Linked DNA regions of Aquitalea magnusonii. The protein of the gene in region 3 interacts with the protein of the main gene of each other region in a pairwise test. Links are inferred from orthologs where the notes say so. Each region holds a gene or a part of one and is shown on either strand. Other genes may lie near its edges. The genes, in order: licT, dnaE, dnaX and dnaQ.

Region 1 (2,940 bases), 540 kb from region 3 along the record:
GCGGCGCGGGCAGCTGCTCTGTGTCGGCTTGCCACGCCAGGTTGCGCACGTTGCCTGCTTGCAGAACTGCAATGGCAGGCAGACGGTCCCAAGAATGTTGAAGCGGCATAGTGCCACATCTGGCTTTTCTGCCCATCAAGGGATTACCCTGTCAGCCAGAAGGATTACCGATGAAAAACACAGAAAGGGACAGCAATATGCTGATGCAGATTGATCAGGCCACCCTGCTGGTGGTGGATATCCAGGACAAGCTGTTACCGGCGGTGGATCATGCCGACGCCATGCTGGCTGCCAGCCTGTGGCTGGTGGGTGTGGCACACGACACCGGCCTGCCCATCGTGTTTTCCGAACAATATCCACGCGGCCTGGGCCATACCGAAGCCAGCTTGCTGGCACAGGCCCCCCAAGCCACCGTGGTGGAGAAGCTACATTTTTCCTGCGTGGCCGCCGACTGCCTGCCCGACAGCCTGCTGGCGCGCAAACAGGTGATTGTCTGCGGCATGGAAACCCATGTCTGCGTATTGCAAACCGTGCTGCAACTGCTGGCACAGGGCAAGCAGGTATTCGTGGTGGCCGATGCGGTGGCCAGCCGGCGCGACAGTGACAAGCAATTGGGCTTGCAGCGCATGCAGGCAGCGGGCGCGGTATTGGTGAGTCGGGAAATGGTGCTGTTTGAAATGCTGGGCGCGGCTGGCAGCGAACTATTCAAGGCCATGAGCAAGAAATATCTGACGGGTGTGCAGCCATAAACCATTCATGACCAGGACAAGCAGCAGGATTAAGCAGATTGCCAGACCCAAAGGGCAGCTTGTCAGTCCTTATCTCTTGCACAGATAATTTCCAGAACGCAGGTTTTGCTGGATCTGCAGTTTTAAAACCATTCATCCGGTAGCACCTTCCAGGCTTGTCACTGCAATAGCAGGCAAAACCTGATCCACGATTTCAGTTGTGGATCAGGTTTTTGTTTTTGGAGCCGCACCAATGCGTATCTACAAGATACTGAATAACAATGCAGTCATTGTCCGTAATGCACAACAGCAAGAACAAGTTGTCATGGGATGCGGACTGGGTTTTCAAAAGCGTCCTGGAGACTTTCTGGACAAAGCTTGCGTTGAAAAAATATTCTCATTGCAAGAGCCAGGCTTGCAAGCACTACTCAGCGAACTATTACAACGTATTCCAACAGAGATCATCACCGCCAGTGATCATGTGATTTGCCTGGCACGACTAAAACTTCCGTCCTTGCATGACCGTATCTACCTGACTCTAGTTGATCATTTCCATTTTGCCATCGAACGCCGTCGCCAAGGGATAGCCATCAGCAATCTCATGCTGTGGGATATTCAGCAACTATATCCCTGTGAATATGATATAGGCTTGGAGTCATTGAAACTGATCGCACAGGAGCTGGATTGCCAACTACCCATTGATGAAGCTGGTTTCATTGCACTGCATCTGGCTAATGCGCAGCTGACTGGAAACATGCAAATCACCAATCAGATCAGCCTGCTCATGCAGGAAATACTGCAAATTGTGCGCTTAAAAATGCATATCAGACTGGATGAAAACACACTGGCCTTCCATCGCTTTGTCACTCATCTTAAATTTCTCGCTCAACGACTGCTCAGCAAACAAAGCCTGCCAACGGGAGATATGGCATTACAGGAAATGGTGCAAAATTGTTACCCACAGGCATGGAACTGCGCCATGGTAATTAGCAAGCATATCGAAGCCCACAAACACCCCAAATTAAGCGATGCAGAAATCATGTACCTTGGCTTGCATATCAATCGGCTGCATGACAGGCAAGCCAAATAACAGCCATATTCAACACCACAATACCGCACCACCTTTATTAAATTAATCTGCAGCAAAATGAAACCAAGATGGTTGAATAATTCAAGCGCTTACTCTTGATAGGATTGTTATCGCAATTGCGAGCAAAACCTGAAATCGCTCTCCGCCAGGAAAGCTGACTTCAGGTTTTTTTTAATTTAATCACACAAGGAATAAAAAATGGAGGAATTGGCCAATACCATCTTGGACAAAATAGGTGGCAAGGACAATATAGAAAGCCTGGTTCACTGTGCCACGCGCTTGCGCTTCAAATTAAAAAACAGCGCCCTGGCACAAACTGCCACGTTGAAACAAACACCTGGGGTGCTGATGGTAGTGGAAAGCGGTGGGCAATATCAGGTAGTGATTGGCAATGATGTCAGTAAAGTTTTTTCTGCTATCGAAAAACTGCGCCAAACCACAAGCCAGCCGGTGGATAGCGCCAGCGGCATCAGCGAAACACTGTTCAGCCGCTTTATTGACGTCGTGTCCGGCATTTTCACCCCATTTCTTGGCGTCATGGCAGCATCCGGTATTCTGAAGGGCTTGTTGGCGCTGGCACTGGCCAGCCATTGGCTGGCGGCGGACAGCGGCAGCTATTACGTTTTATATGCTGCCAGCGACGCGCTCTTCTTTTTCCTGCCTATTGTCCTGGCCTATACCGCGGGGCAGAAATTCGGCGGTTCGCCCTTCACCACCATGGCCATCGGGGCTGCCTTGCTGCACCCGACCATCCGCAGCCTGTTTGCCAGCGGCAGTATTGGCGCGTCGCTGGATTTCTTTGGTTTGCCACTTACCTTGCTGGATTATGGCTCTTCAGTGATGCCGGTCATTTTCGCGGCCTGGTTTAGTTGCCTGCTGGAGAAACGGGTACAAGCACGCATCCCTGCCGCCATCCGCAATCTGGCAACGCCATTGCTCTGCCTCGCCATCACGGTTCCCTTGACCTTTTTGCTGATCGGCCCGCTGGCCACGCAGGCCAGCCATGGACTGGCGGCTGGCTATCAATGGCTGTATGCCTTGTTCCCGGTGCTGGCAGGTGCCGTCATGGGGAGCTTATGGCAGGTATTCGTCATTTTTGGCCTGCACTGGGGCTTCATCCCG
Region 2 (4,014 bases), 1.9 Mb from region 3 along the record:
ACTGCCAATACCGGAGGGTTGAGGCTGGCCACGGTAAAAAAGGAAAACGGCGCCAGGTTGGCCACGCCCAGCAAATCCTGCGTGCTGAGCCAGGCAATGGGACGCGGCAGCACGCTGCCAGTCAGTAATTTGTACAGGCTGCTGCCCTCCAGCTCTCTGACATCACAATCCATTTCACTCACCGTTTAGCTGATTGCAGATGCCACCATTCTAATGCTGCGACGCAACACAAGAAAAGGAGCAATGACAGGCTGGTGACAATCACAACAAACCTCCAGCCCACGGCAGCGAGCATGCCGCCATCGGGATGCGATTTATCTTGCCGCACGCATGGTGCAGATGCCGCGCTGCCGGTAAAATGCCGCCATGAACGCACCCCGCTTTATCCATCTTCGCCTCCACTCGGAGTTTTCCATCACCGACGGTATTGTCCGCCTCGACGACGCAGTAAAGCGTGCGCAGAAGGACAATATGCCTGCCATGGGCATGTCGGACCTGATGAACCTGTTTGGCATGGTCAAGTTTTACAAGTCCTGCCGCAACAAGGGCATCAAGCCCATCGTCTCGGCCGATATCTGGCTGGAAAACGAAGAAGACCGCGACAAGCCCACCCGCCTGATGCTGACGGTGAAAAACCGCGAGGGTTATCGCAGGCTTTGCGAACTGCTGACCCAGGCCTTCACCCACAACCAGTACCGTGGCCGCGCCGAAATCAAGCGTGCCTGGCTGGAACAGGGCGATAACAGCAATCTCTTGTGCCTGTCCGGTGCGCATCTGGGTGATGTCGGGGTGGCACTGGCCATGGGTCAGCGCGAAGAAGCGATGCGCCGGGCGCAATACTGGGAAAGCCTGTTTCCCGACAGTTTTTATCTGGAAGTCCAGCGCGTGGACAATGCGCAGGTGGAAAGCGTGGTACAGGCCACGCTGTGGCTGGCTGGTGAAACCGGCCTGCCGGTGGTGGCCACCCATCCCATCCAGTTCATGGACCCGGATGACTTCAAGGCGCACGAAGCACGGGTGTGCATTGCCGAGGGCTACACGCTGGGTGACAAGCGTCGTCCGCGCAATTTCTCCGAATGCCAGTATTTCCTGTCCACCGAACAGATGCTGGAGCGCTTTGCCGACATTCCGGAAGCGCTGGAAAACACCGTAGAAATTGCCAAGCGCTGCAATATTTCCGTGGTGCTGGGCAAGAACTACCTGCCGCTGTTCCCCACCCCGGAAGGCATGACGCTGGATGATTTCCTGGTGTACGAAGCCAAGCGCGGGCTGGAAGTACGGCTGGAGCAACTGTTTCCCGACCCGGCCGAGCGCGAGGCGCGCCGGCCGGAATACGATGCCCGGCTGAAGTTCGAGTGCGACACCATCATCCAGATGGGTTTCCCCGGTTACTTCCTCATCGTGGCCGACTTTATCCAGTGGGGTAAGGGCAATGGCTGCCCGGTGGGACCGGGCCGGGGCTCCGGTGCCGGTTCGCTGGTGGCTTACAGCCTGAGCATTACCGACCTCGACCCGCTGCGCTACGCCCTGCTGTTCGAGCGTTTCCTGAACCCGGAACGGGTATCCATGCCCGACTTCGACGTGGACTTCTGTCAGGAAAACCGCTGGCGCGTGATCGAATACACCCGGCAGAAATACGGCGAAGAAGCCGTCAGCCAGATTGCCACCTTCGGCACCATGTCGTCCAAATCGGTAATCCGCGATGTGGGCCGGGTACTGGACCTGCCCTTCGGCCTGTGCGACCGCCTGTCCAAGCTGATTCCGCTGGAGGCCAACAAGCCCTTGGGCCTGGAAAAGGCGATGGAAGTGGAGCCGCAGATCGGTGAAGTCATTGAATCGGAAGGTGCCAATGAGCTGATCGAACTGGCAATGAAGCTGGAAGACCTCACCCGCGGCATCGGCATGCATGCCGGTGGCGTGCTGATTGCGCCGGGCAAGCTAACCGACTTCTGCCCGCTATACATTGCCAGTGCCGACGGTGCCTCGCCGGTGTCGCAGTTCGACAAGGACGACGTGGAGCAGATCGGCCTGGTGAAGTTCGACTTCCTGGGCTTGCGCAACCTCACCATCATCGAACTGGCCCAGCGCTATATCAAGCAGGTCAGCAACGAGGACGTGGACGTTGCCCACCTGCCGCTGGACGATGCCGACGCCTACAAGATTTTTGCCAGCGCCAACACCACCGGCGTGTTCCAGTTTGAATCCTCCGGCATGAAAAAAATGCTGGTGGAAGCCAAACCCAGCAAGTTCGAAGAAATTATCGCCTTCGTGGCCTTGTACCGTCCGGGCCCGATGGACCTGATTCCCGACTTCATCCAGCGTATGCACGGTGCCAAGTTCGAATACCTGCACCCGCTGCTGGAGCCGGTACTGGCCCCCACCTACGGCATCATGGTGTATCAGGAACAGGTGATGCAGTCCGCCCAGGTGATTGGCGGCTACTCGCTGGGCGGCGCCGACTTGCTGCGCCGCGCCATGGGTAAGAAGAAGGTGGAGGAGATGGTGGCGCAGCGCGCCATGTTCGTGCAGGGTGCCGCCAAGCAGGACATTCCCGAATCCAAGGCCAACGAAATCTTCGACTACATGGAGAAATTCGCCGGCTACGGTTTCAACAAATCGCACGCCGCCGCCTATGCGCTGGTGGCCTACCATACGGCCTGGCTCAAAGCACATCATTGCGCCGCCTACATGGCCGCCACCATGTCCACCGAACTGGACAATACCGACCAGCTCAAGGTGTTCTATGACGACGCCACCGACCCCAAGAACGGCCTGCGCTTCTTGCCGCCGGACGTCAATCACAGCTTCTACCGCTTTGTGCCGGTCAGCCGTCAGGAAATCCGCTATGCACTGGGCGCGATCAAGGGCAGTGGCGAATCTGCCGTCGACCATATCGTGGCGGTGCGTGAAGCCAGTGGCCCTTACACCAGCCTGTTTGATTTCTGCCAGCGTACCGACAAGAAGCTGGTCAACAAGCGGGTGATCGAAGCGCTGATCCGCGCCGGTGCCTTCGACAGCATCGAACCCAACCGCGCCCTGCTGTTTGCCAATGTCGGCCTTGCGATGGAGGCGGCTGATCAGGCCCATGCTAATGCCAATCAGGGCGGCCTGTTCGACATGTTTGGCGACGACGTGGCCCCGGCGGTGGAAATGGTGGCCACCCGGCCATGGAATGACGCCGTCAAGCTGGCGGAAGAAAAACTGGCCATCGGCTTCTACCTGTCCGGCCACCCGTTCTCCGCTTATGCGCAGGAAGTACGCGCCTTCATCAAGACCACGCTGTCGCGCCTGACGCCGCGCAAGGAGCCGCAACTGCTGGCCGGTTTTGTCACCGGCATCCGCGTCAAGATGGGCAATCGCGGCAAGATGGCCTTTGTCGAACTGGACGATGGCAGCAGCAAGCGCGAAATCGGCCTCTTTGGTGACAGCTACGAAGTCAACCGCAACAAGCTGAAAGAAGACATCGTGCTGGTGGTGCAAGGCAAGGTGAGCGAGGACAGTTTCTCTGGCGGTCTGCGCATCATGGCCGACCGCATTTACGATCTGGGCGAGGCACGCAGCTGCTTTGCCCGTGGCCTGTCCTTGCAGATGAACGGCAATGCCGATGTCAACCGGCTGAAAGCCTTGCTCACCCCCTATCGTGACGAGGAAAATGGCGGCCTGGTACGCATCAGCTACAGCAATGCCCAAGCGCGTGGCGATGTAGCCCTGTCGCAAAGCTGGGCCGTCCGGCTGGATGACAGCCTGCTGCTGGCCTTGCAGGACTGGCTGGGCGACAGCGCGGTGAAGGTGCTGTGGTAGCCAGCCGGACAATTGCGCGGCAGCCTGACTGAGGTCTTGGCCTGTCGCGCACGGCAACAATTTTTCATCAATTATCGGCTTGTAGCATTTGGCAGCAGACGGGCTGCATCGTAAGCTGAGCCGCTGTTCTCGCTGGCAACCTCTCACTCCTTCATGCCCACCGCGCCCGGAACCGGCAGTCCAACCGGGTTGCGGGTGCGGCATGGCTGAATC
Region 3 (3,014 bases):
CTCCATGCCGGCTCCCACTCCCACAGGCTGTCAATCATTGGCGGGCCCCGCCAGTTGCAAGGGGCTTGGAGCCGCTAACAAAAGCTCGTAGAGCACCCGAGTCAAGGCGCGCCGACGCAGACAGTACAGTGAGTACGGCAAGTCGGCGCAACGCAGAATCGGGGGTTTTGTGAGCGGGTCTTAGAACGGCAGTTTCATGCCGGCCGGCAAGTTCAGGCCGTTGGTAAAGCCGGACATTTTTTCCTGGGAAGTGGCTTCCACCTTGCGTACCGCGTCGTTGACGGCGGCGGCAATCAGGTCTTCCAGCATTTCCTTGTCTTCCTTGGCATCGTCCAGCAGGCTGTCGTCGATGGACACGCGCTTCACATCGTGCGCACATGTCATGACGATTTTCACCAGACCGGCACCGGACTGGCCTTCCACTTCCACGGTGGCCAGTTCTTCCTGGGCCTTCTTCATGTTTTCCTGCATTTGCTGGGCTTGCTTCATCAGACCAGCGATACCGTTTTTACCGAACATGTCACAACTCCTGCAAAGGTTGAATCGTTTCCGCCACCAGCGTGGCGCCCATTTCGCGCACCAGTTGCTGGATGACCGGATCGTTTTCCAGGCATTGTCGGGCCTGGGCCAGTTGTTCCTGACGATGACGGGCACCCTGCATGGCCGGTGTTTCCAGCCCCAGTTCCTCGATTGTCACCACCAGTTCGACCGGCTGACCGAATTGCTCGGTCAGCGCAGCCTTGAGTTTTTCCTGATAGTCGCGGGTGGCCATGTGACGGAAGCTGTCCGGTACGGCCAGTTCCAGTCGCGACTGGCTCCAGTTTTTCAGTACGGCATTGTGTGCCAGCATGCGGGCGGCACCCAGACGGGTACCCAGCAAGCCCACCAGCGCACTCCAGTCACCATCAAACTGATAGGCCACCGTTTCCGCCAGCTCGGCCTCTTCGGCCATCGCATAGGCAGGCAAGGCATCGTCTTCGTCGCCCTCATCCCAAGGCGCAGCGGTTTCCAGTTCGCTGTCTTGCTCACTGGCCTGATCTTCAGCTTCAGGCGTCTCTTCCGCCGGAGCGGATGCAGCGGCGGTCTGCACGACAAGCGGCGCTACTGGCGGCTTGGCAACCGCCTCCACCGGCGCTTGTGGCGGTGCGACAGGCTCAGGCCGTGGCGCAGGCTCCGGGTCGGCGTCGGCCGCCGGGGAAGCCTGCTGCTCGGCCGGACGGCTGGCCGGTTTGCGATTGGCCAGGCCCGCCAGCAAGGCGCGGGCAGCGGCGGAACCATCCCCCGCCGGCTCGGCTGCCGTGGCGGCTGGCGATGCTGCCGGAGCCGCCGGAACTGGACGATGGCCGGCTGCAGCAAGCCCGCTGCTGCGCGGCGCAGCCACACTATCAGCCGGGGTATTGAGTGGATGGAAGGCCAGCATGCGCAACAGCGTCATGCTGAAACCGGCATGCTCGTCCGGGGCCAGCGCCAGATCCTTGCGGCCATGAATGGCAATCTGGTAGTACAGCTGCACGTCTTGCGGCGCAATCAGGCTGGCCAGCGCAAACAATGCCTCGCGCTCCGGTTCGTCGTCGGCAATCGCCGTGGGCACGGTCTGTGCCATGGCCAGTTGCTGCAATAGCACGGCCATTTCGGCCAGCACACTGTCAAAGCCGATGCCACGCTGGGCCAATTGTTCGGCTTCGGCCATCAGGCGCGGGCCATCACCGGATGCCAGCGCATCCAGCAACACAAACAGGTAGCGACGGTCCACCGCGCCCAGCATGGCGCGCACGCCGTCTTCGCGGACGTCACCCATGCCATAGGCAATGGCCTGATCCAGCAGCGACAGCGCATCGCGCATGGAACCGGCAGCGGCACGGCCCAGCAGCGCCAGCGCGGCGCTTTCATGCGGCACGTTTTCCACTTGCAGCACATGGGCCAGATGGCCTGCCACCTGTTGTGGCGTCATATTGCGCAGCGAAAACTGCAGGCAGCGCGACAGCACCGTGACCGGCACTTTTTGCGGATCGGTAGTGGCCAGGATGAACTTGACGTGGGCCGGCGGCTCTTCCAGCGTCTTGAGCATGGCATTGAAGGCACTCTTGGACAGCATGTGCACTTCGTCGATGATGTACACCTTGAAGCGGCCGGAGGTGGGCGCGTACTGCGCGTTTTCCAGCACTTCGCGGATATTGTCGATGCCGGTATTGGAAGCGGCGTCGATTTCCAGCAGGTCGACAAAGCGGCCTGCGTCGATCTGGCGACAGGCAGAACATTCACCGCAAGGCTCGGCGGTGGTGCCGGTCTCACAGTTCAGGCTCTTGGCCAGAATGCGTGCGATGGTGGTCTTGCCCACCCCGCGGGTGCCGGTCAGCAGATAGGCGTGATGCAGCCGCTCTTCTTTCAGGGCATTGGAGAGGGCGCGCACCACGTGCTCCTGGCCGACCAGGTCGGCAAAGCGCTTGGGACGCCACTTGCGGGCAAGGACTTGATAGCTCATGGGGGCGGATTTTAATGGCAATCGGCCGGCAAGGCGACTCCTTTTGACAGGAGCACCCGCCAGCCTGGTTGGCCTTACAGGGCCGGGGTCGACGCTTCGGGCTGGGCGGCGGCAGGCTGGGCGGATTGCAGGGCCTGGGCATTCAGGTAACGCAGGCGCAGCTCGCCAGCCAGCTCCTGCGCCACCTTGGCATACAGAGTGCTCTTGTTATAGCGGGTGATCACGTAGAAATTATTCAGCCCCAGCCAGTATTCCGTCACCCCCGGCGCGGTTTCCAGCGGCACCAGCACGGCCTGTACGTTGTCCGCCACCTGGGCCTGCGGCAGGATGCCGCGCGCCTTGAGTTCACCCACCGTCAGATGCAGGTTGAACTTGTCGGCCACCAGGCCGCTGACATCCACCCCCGGCTGCACTGCTGCCGGAATGATGATGTCGTCACCATGGCGCCAGCCTTGCAGCTGGAAGTAATGCGCCACGCTGCCGATGGCATCGTCGACGTTATTCCAGATATCGCGGTGGCCGCTGCCGTCAA
Region 4 (3,029 bases), 2.3 Mb from region 3 along the record:
ACGCCATCAAGCCAAGGGCATCAACAGGCAGATGGCTTGCGCCTCTATGGCCTCGGCTCGGCCAAGATAGCCCAGCTTTTCGTTGGTCTTGCCTTTCACATTGACCGCCTTCACCGCAATCCCCAGATCGGCGGCAATCGTCGCGCACATGGCATCGATATGCGGTGCCAGCTTGGGTTGCTGGGCAATCAGCGTGGCGTCCACATTCACCACCTGCCAACCTGCGGCGCGCACACGGGCAACGGCTTCGCGCAGCAGCACGCGGCTGTCAGCCCCTTTGAACCGTTCGTCAGTATCTGGGAAATGACGGCCAATATCGCCCAGGGCCGCCGCGCCCAATACCGCGTCGGTAATGGCGTGCAACAGGGCGTCGGCATCGGAATGGCCCAGCAGGCCGTGGCTGTGCGGAATCGTCACCCCACCCAGGATCAGCGGGCGGCCTGCCACCAGTTGGTGTACATCGTAACCTTGTCCAACTCGGAACATGGGGTTCAGTCCTTTCGTGAAGCCAGGATCGCCCGGGCCAAGGCCAGGTCGCGCGGGTAAGTCACCTTGAAGTTCTGTGCATCGCCTTCCACCAGGCGTGGCTTGTGTCCATGCCGTTCGATGGCCGAGGCTTCGTCAGTCACTTCATCCGCCACACTGCCGGCCAGCGCGCGCGCCAGCAGGCCGGCACGGAACATCTGCGGGGTTTGGGCCAGCCACAGGCCCTGGCGCGGCACGGTGGCGCTGATGCGCCCCTCGGCATCGGCACGCTTGACCGTATCGGGCACCGGTAAGGCCAGCAGGCCACCCACCTGGTCATCTGCCAGCGTGGCAATCAGCCGCTCTACCGCCGCCACCGACAGGCAACAGCGGGCGGCATCGTGTACCAGCACCCAATCTTGCTCACCAGCCGCCATGGCTTCCAGTCCGTTGCGCACGCTTTCCGCCCTGCTCGCCCCGCCTACCCGGTGTACCCGCAACTTGGGCAGGTCCCAGTCAAAGTCGTCAAACCACTCATCACCCGGCGACAACACCAGCACCACTTCGCTGATGGCCTCAACCTGGCTGAGTGCTTGCAAGGTATGCCACATCAGTGGGCGACCATTGAGCTGCAGATACTGTTTGGGGCTGGGGCCGCCAAAGCGGCTGCCAGAGCCGGCAGCGGGCACCAATGCCAGATAGCGCGTCATGCAGCATCTCCTGCAGGTGGGTTTTCCAGGGTGCGCCACAGGCAGCTACCCTTGACCGCCTTGTCCAACTCACCCAGATAAGCCTGATGCGCAGCCAGCTCTTCCGCGCTGGCACGTTTGACCAATAGCGGCTTGCGCTCGAACTGGATATCACCGCCCTGCGCATTGCCGGTATCCACGTCGATATCCATCACCAGGCTTTCCTGGCCACGGGTCATCCACAAATACACTTCGGACAGCAGTTCGCAGTCGATCAGCGCGCCGTGCAGGGTACGGTTGGAACGGTCGATATCAAAACGGTCACACAGGGCATCCAGGCTGTTACGCTTGCCGGGAAACTGGTCACGCGCCATGGCCAGGGTGTCGGTCACCTGGGCAACCAGCTGATTGATTTTGGGCAGGCCCAGCCGGTCAAACTCGGCGTTGAGGAATTTGACGTCAAATGGCGCGTTGTGAATGATCAATTCGGCATCACGCATGAAATCAGCCATCTGCTCTGCCACCTGGGCAAAGCGCGGCTTGCCTTCCAGCGAAGCCAGCGAGATGCCGTGTACCCGCTCGGCATCCGGATCGATATCACGCTCGGGGTGGATATATAGATGCAGGTGCTGGCCGGTGAGCTTGCGGTTGATCATTTCCAGACCGGCAAATTCGATGATGCGATGGCCCTGGTCCGGGTCAAGACCGGTAGTTTCAGTATCGAGAATAATCTGTCTCATGCTGCTTTCTGGCGGACCGGCTTGCACCGGTCCCAATCAATAAGGAGGCAAAACGGTTTACAGGGATTCAACACCACGGTTGGCCAACTGGTCGGCCCGTTCGTTGAATTCGTGGCCGGCATGGCCTTTGACCCAGCGCCAATCCACATGGGTGTGGCGGTTACGCTCGGCGTCCAGCATCTGCCACAGATCGGCGTTCTTTACCGGTTCCTTGGCTGCCGTTTTCCAACCACGGGCCTTCCAGCCATGAATCCACTCCGAAATACCCTTCTGAACATATTGCGAGTCGGTATAGACCACCACATGACAGGGCCGGTTCAGTGCCGCCAGGCCGCGGATAACGGCCAGTAGCTCCATACGGTTATTGGTGGTGCCGCGTTCGCCGCCAAACAACTCCTTCTCCTTGCCCTTGAAGCGCAACAGCGCGCCCCAGCCACCGGGACCGGGATTTCCTTTGCAGGCACCATCGGTATAAATCTCGACACAGTCTTCAGTTGTCATGTTTCTCTGTTCTGTTGGCCCCACCCATCAAGGGCTGGGCTGATTCAATCAGGTCCGTTCAATCCTGATCACCGCCAACCTGGCGATGGCTGGATGGCGTTTGCCTGCGGCTGGGGTGACGTTCATTGCCTCCGGCCACCACCAGTCCCTTGGCCGGCTTGGCGGTCTTCCACGCCGGCGTGAGCAGACGCATGCCACGCTGGCGCTTGACCGCTTCTATCCCGTACACACCAGCGGCCAGCGGCCACCATTTGTCCCCGGCACGCTCCATAAAGCCAAAGCGCTCCAGCCAGCCTTGTTGCGACAACGGCGGGGCATAAGCCATGAAGCAACCGGCAACCGGTTCGAGGTCCAGCAGCTTCAGCCAGTCGCGAATGCGGATCAAGGGGAAAAAATTGCCACGCCACGGGGTATCTGCGCGCCCCTGAATCAGACGCCGCACGCCCCACAAGGATACCGGGTTGAAACCGGTCATCAGTAAACGTCCCTCCGGCATCAGTACACGCTCCACCTCGCGCAGAACCTGATGCGGCTCGGTGGTAAAATCCAGCAGATGGGGCATCACCAGCAAGTCCAGGCTGCGCGATTCAAACGGCAACTGCGTCGGCTGGCAGATGATCTGCGCCTTGCCGCC

Evidence for each region.
Region 1: the proteins of dnaX (region 3) and licT interact in binary tests that used the Escherichia coli proteins (3 or more experiments, as listed by UniProt). The link is inferred for Aquitalea magnusonii from one-to-one orthologs.
Region 2: the proteins of dnaX (region 3) and dnaE interact in binary tests that used the Escherichia coli proteins (3 or more experiments, as listed by UniProt). The link is inferred for Aquitalea magnusonii from one-to-one orthologs.
Region 4: the proteins of dnaX (region 3) and dnaQ interact in binary tests that used the Escherichia coli proteins (3 or more experiments, as listed by UniProt). The link is inferred for Aquitalea magnusonii from one-to-one orthologs.

The regions. Positions count from the first base shown.
Region 1 is NZ_AP018823.1:3,285,638-3,288,577, forward strand. The notes cover bases 30-2,899. They hold licT (BglG family transcription antiterminator LicT), read left to right. Parts: upstream 30-981; coding sequence 982-1,818; downstream 1,819-2,899. Other genes in these bases: DLM_RS15650 (hydrolase), read left to right, coding at 171-749; DLM_RS15660 (beta-glucoside-specific PTS transporter subunit IIABC), read left to right, coding at 2,017-2,899. Also shown: more of DLM_RS15660, read left to right, coding at 2,900-2,940. UniProt on the Escherichia coli protein: Mediates the positive regulation of the beta-glucoside (bgl) operon by functioning as a transcriptional antiterminator. This is an RNA-binding protein that recognizes a specific sequence located just upstream of two termination sites within the operon.
Region 2 is NZ_AP018823.1:856,599-860,612, reverse strand. Bases 58-4,001 are described here. They hold dnaE (DNA polymerase III subunit alpha), read left to right. Parts: upstream 58-366; coding sequence 367-3,801; downstream 3,802-4,001. Other genes in these bases: DLM_RS04215 (flavin reductase family protein), read right to left, coding at 58-173. Also shown: more of DLM_RS04215, read right to left, coding at 1-57. UniProt on the Escherichia coli protein: DNA polymerase III is a complex, multichain enzyme responsible for most of the replicative synthesis in bacteria. This DNA polymerase also exhibits 3' to 5' exonuclease activity. The alpha chain is the DNA polymerase catalytic subunit.
Region 3 is NZ_AP018823.1:2,745,988-2,749,001, forward strand. Bases 2-2,945 are described here. They hold dnaX (DNA polymerase III subunit gamma/tau), read right to left. Parts: upstream 2,483-2,945; coding sequence 521-2,482; downstream 2-520. Other genes in these bases: DLM_RS13010 (GFA family protein), read right to left, coding at 2-6; DLM_RS13015 (YbaB/EbfC family nucleoid-associated protein), read right to left, coding at 181-519; mltB (lytic murein transglycosylase B), read right to left, coding at 2,557-2,945. Outside these bases: more of DLM_RS13010, read right to left, coding at 1-1; more of mltB, read right to left, coding at 2,946-3,014. UniProt on the Escherichia coli protein: Part of the beta sliding clamp loading complex, which hydrolyzes ATP to load the beta clamp onto primed DNA to form the DNA replication pre-initiation complex.
Region 4 is NZ_AP018823.1:445,257-448,285, reverse strand. What follows is about bases 34-2,992. They hold dnaQ (DNA polymerase III subunit epsilon), read right to left. Parts: upstream 1,895-2,992; coding sequence 1,172-1,894; downstream 34-1,171. Other genes in these bases: DLM_RS02160 (class I SAM-dependent methyltransferase), read right to left, coding at 2,454-2,992; rnhA (ribonuclease HI), read right to left, coding at 1,952-2,395; ispD (2-C-methyl-D-erythritol 4-phosphate cytidylyltransferase), read right to left, coding at 492-1,175; ispF (2-C-methyl-D-erythritol 2,4-cyclodiphosphate synthase), read right to left, coding at 34-486. Outside these bases: more of ispF, read right to left, coding at 7-33; more of DLM_RS02160, read right to left, coding at 2,993-3,029. UniProt on the Escherichia coli protein: DNA polymerase III is a complex, multichain enzyme responsible for most of the replicative synthesis in bacteria. The epsilon subunit contain the editing function and is a proofreading 3'-5' exonuclease.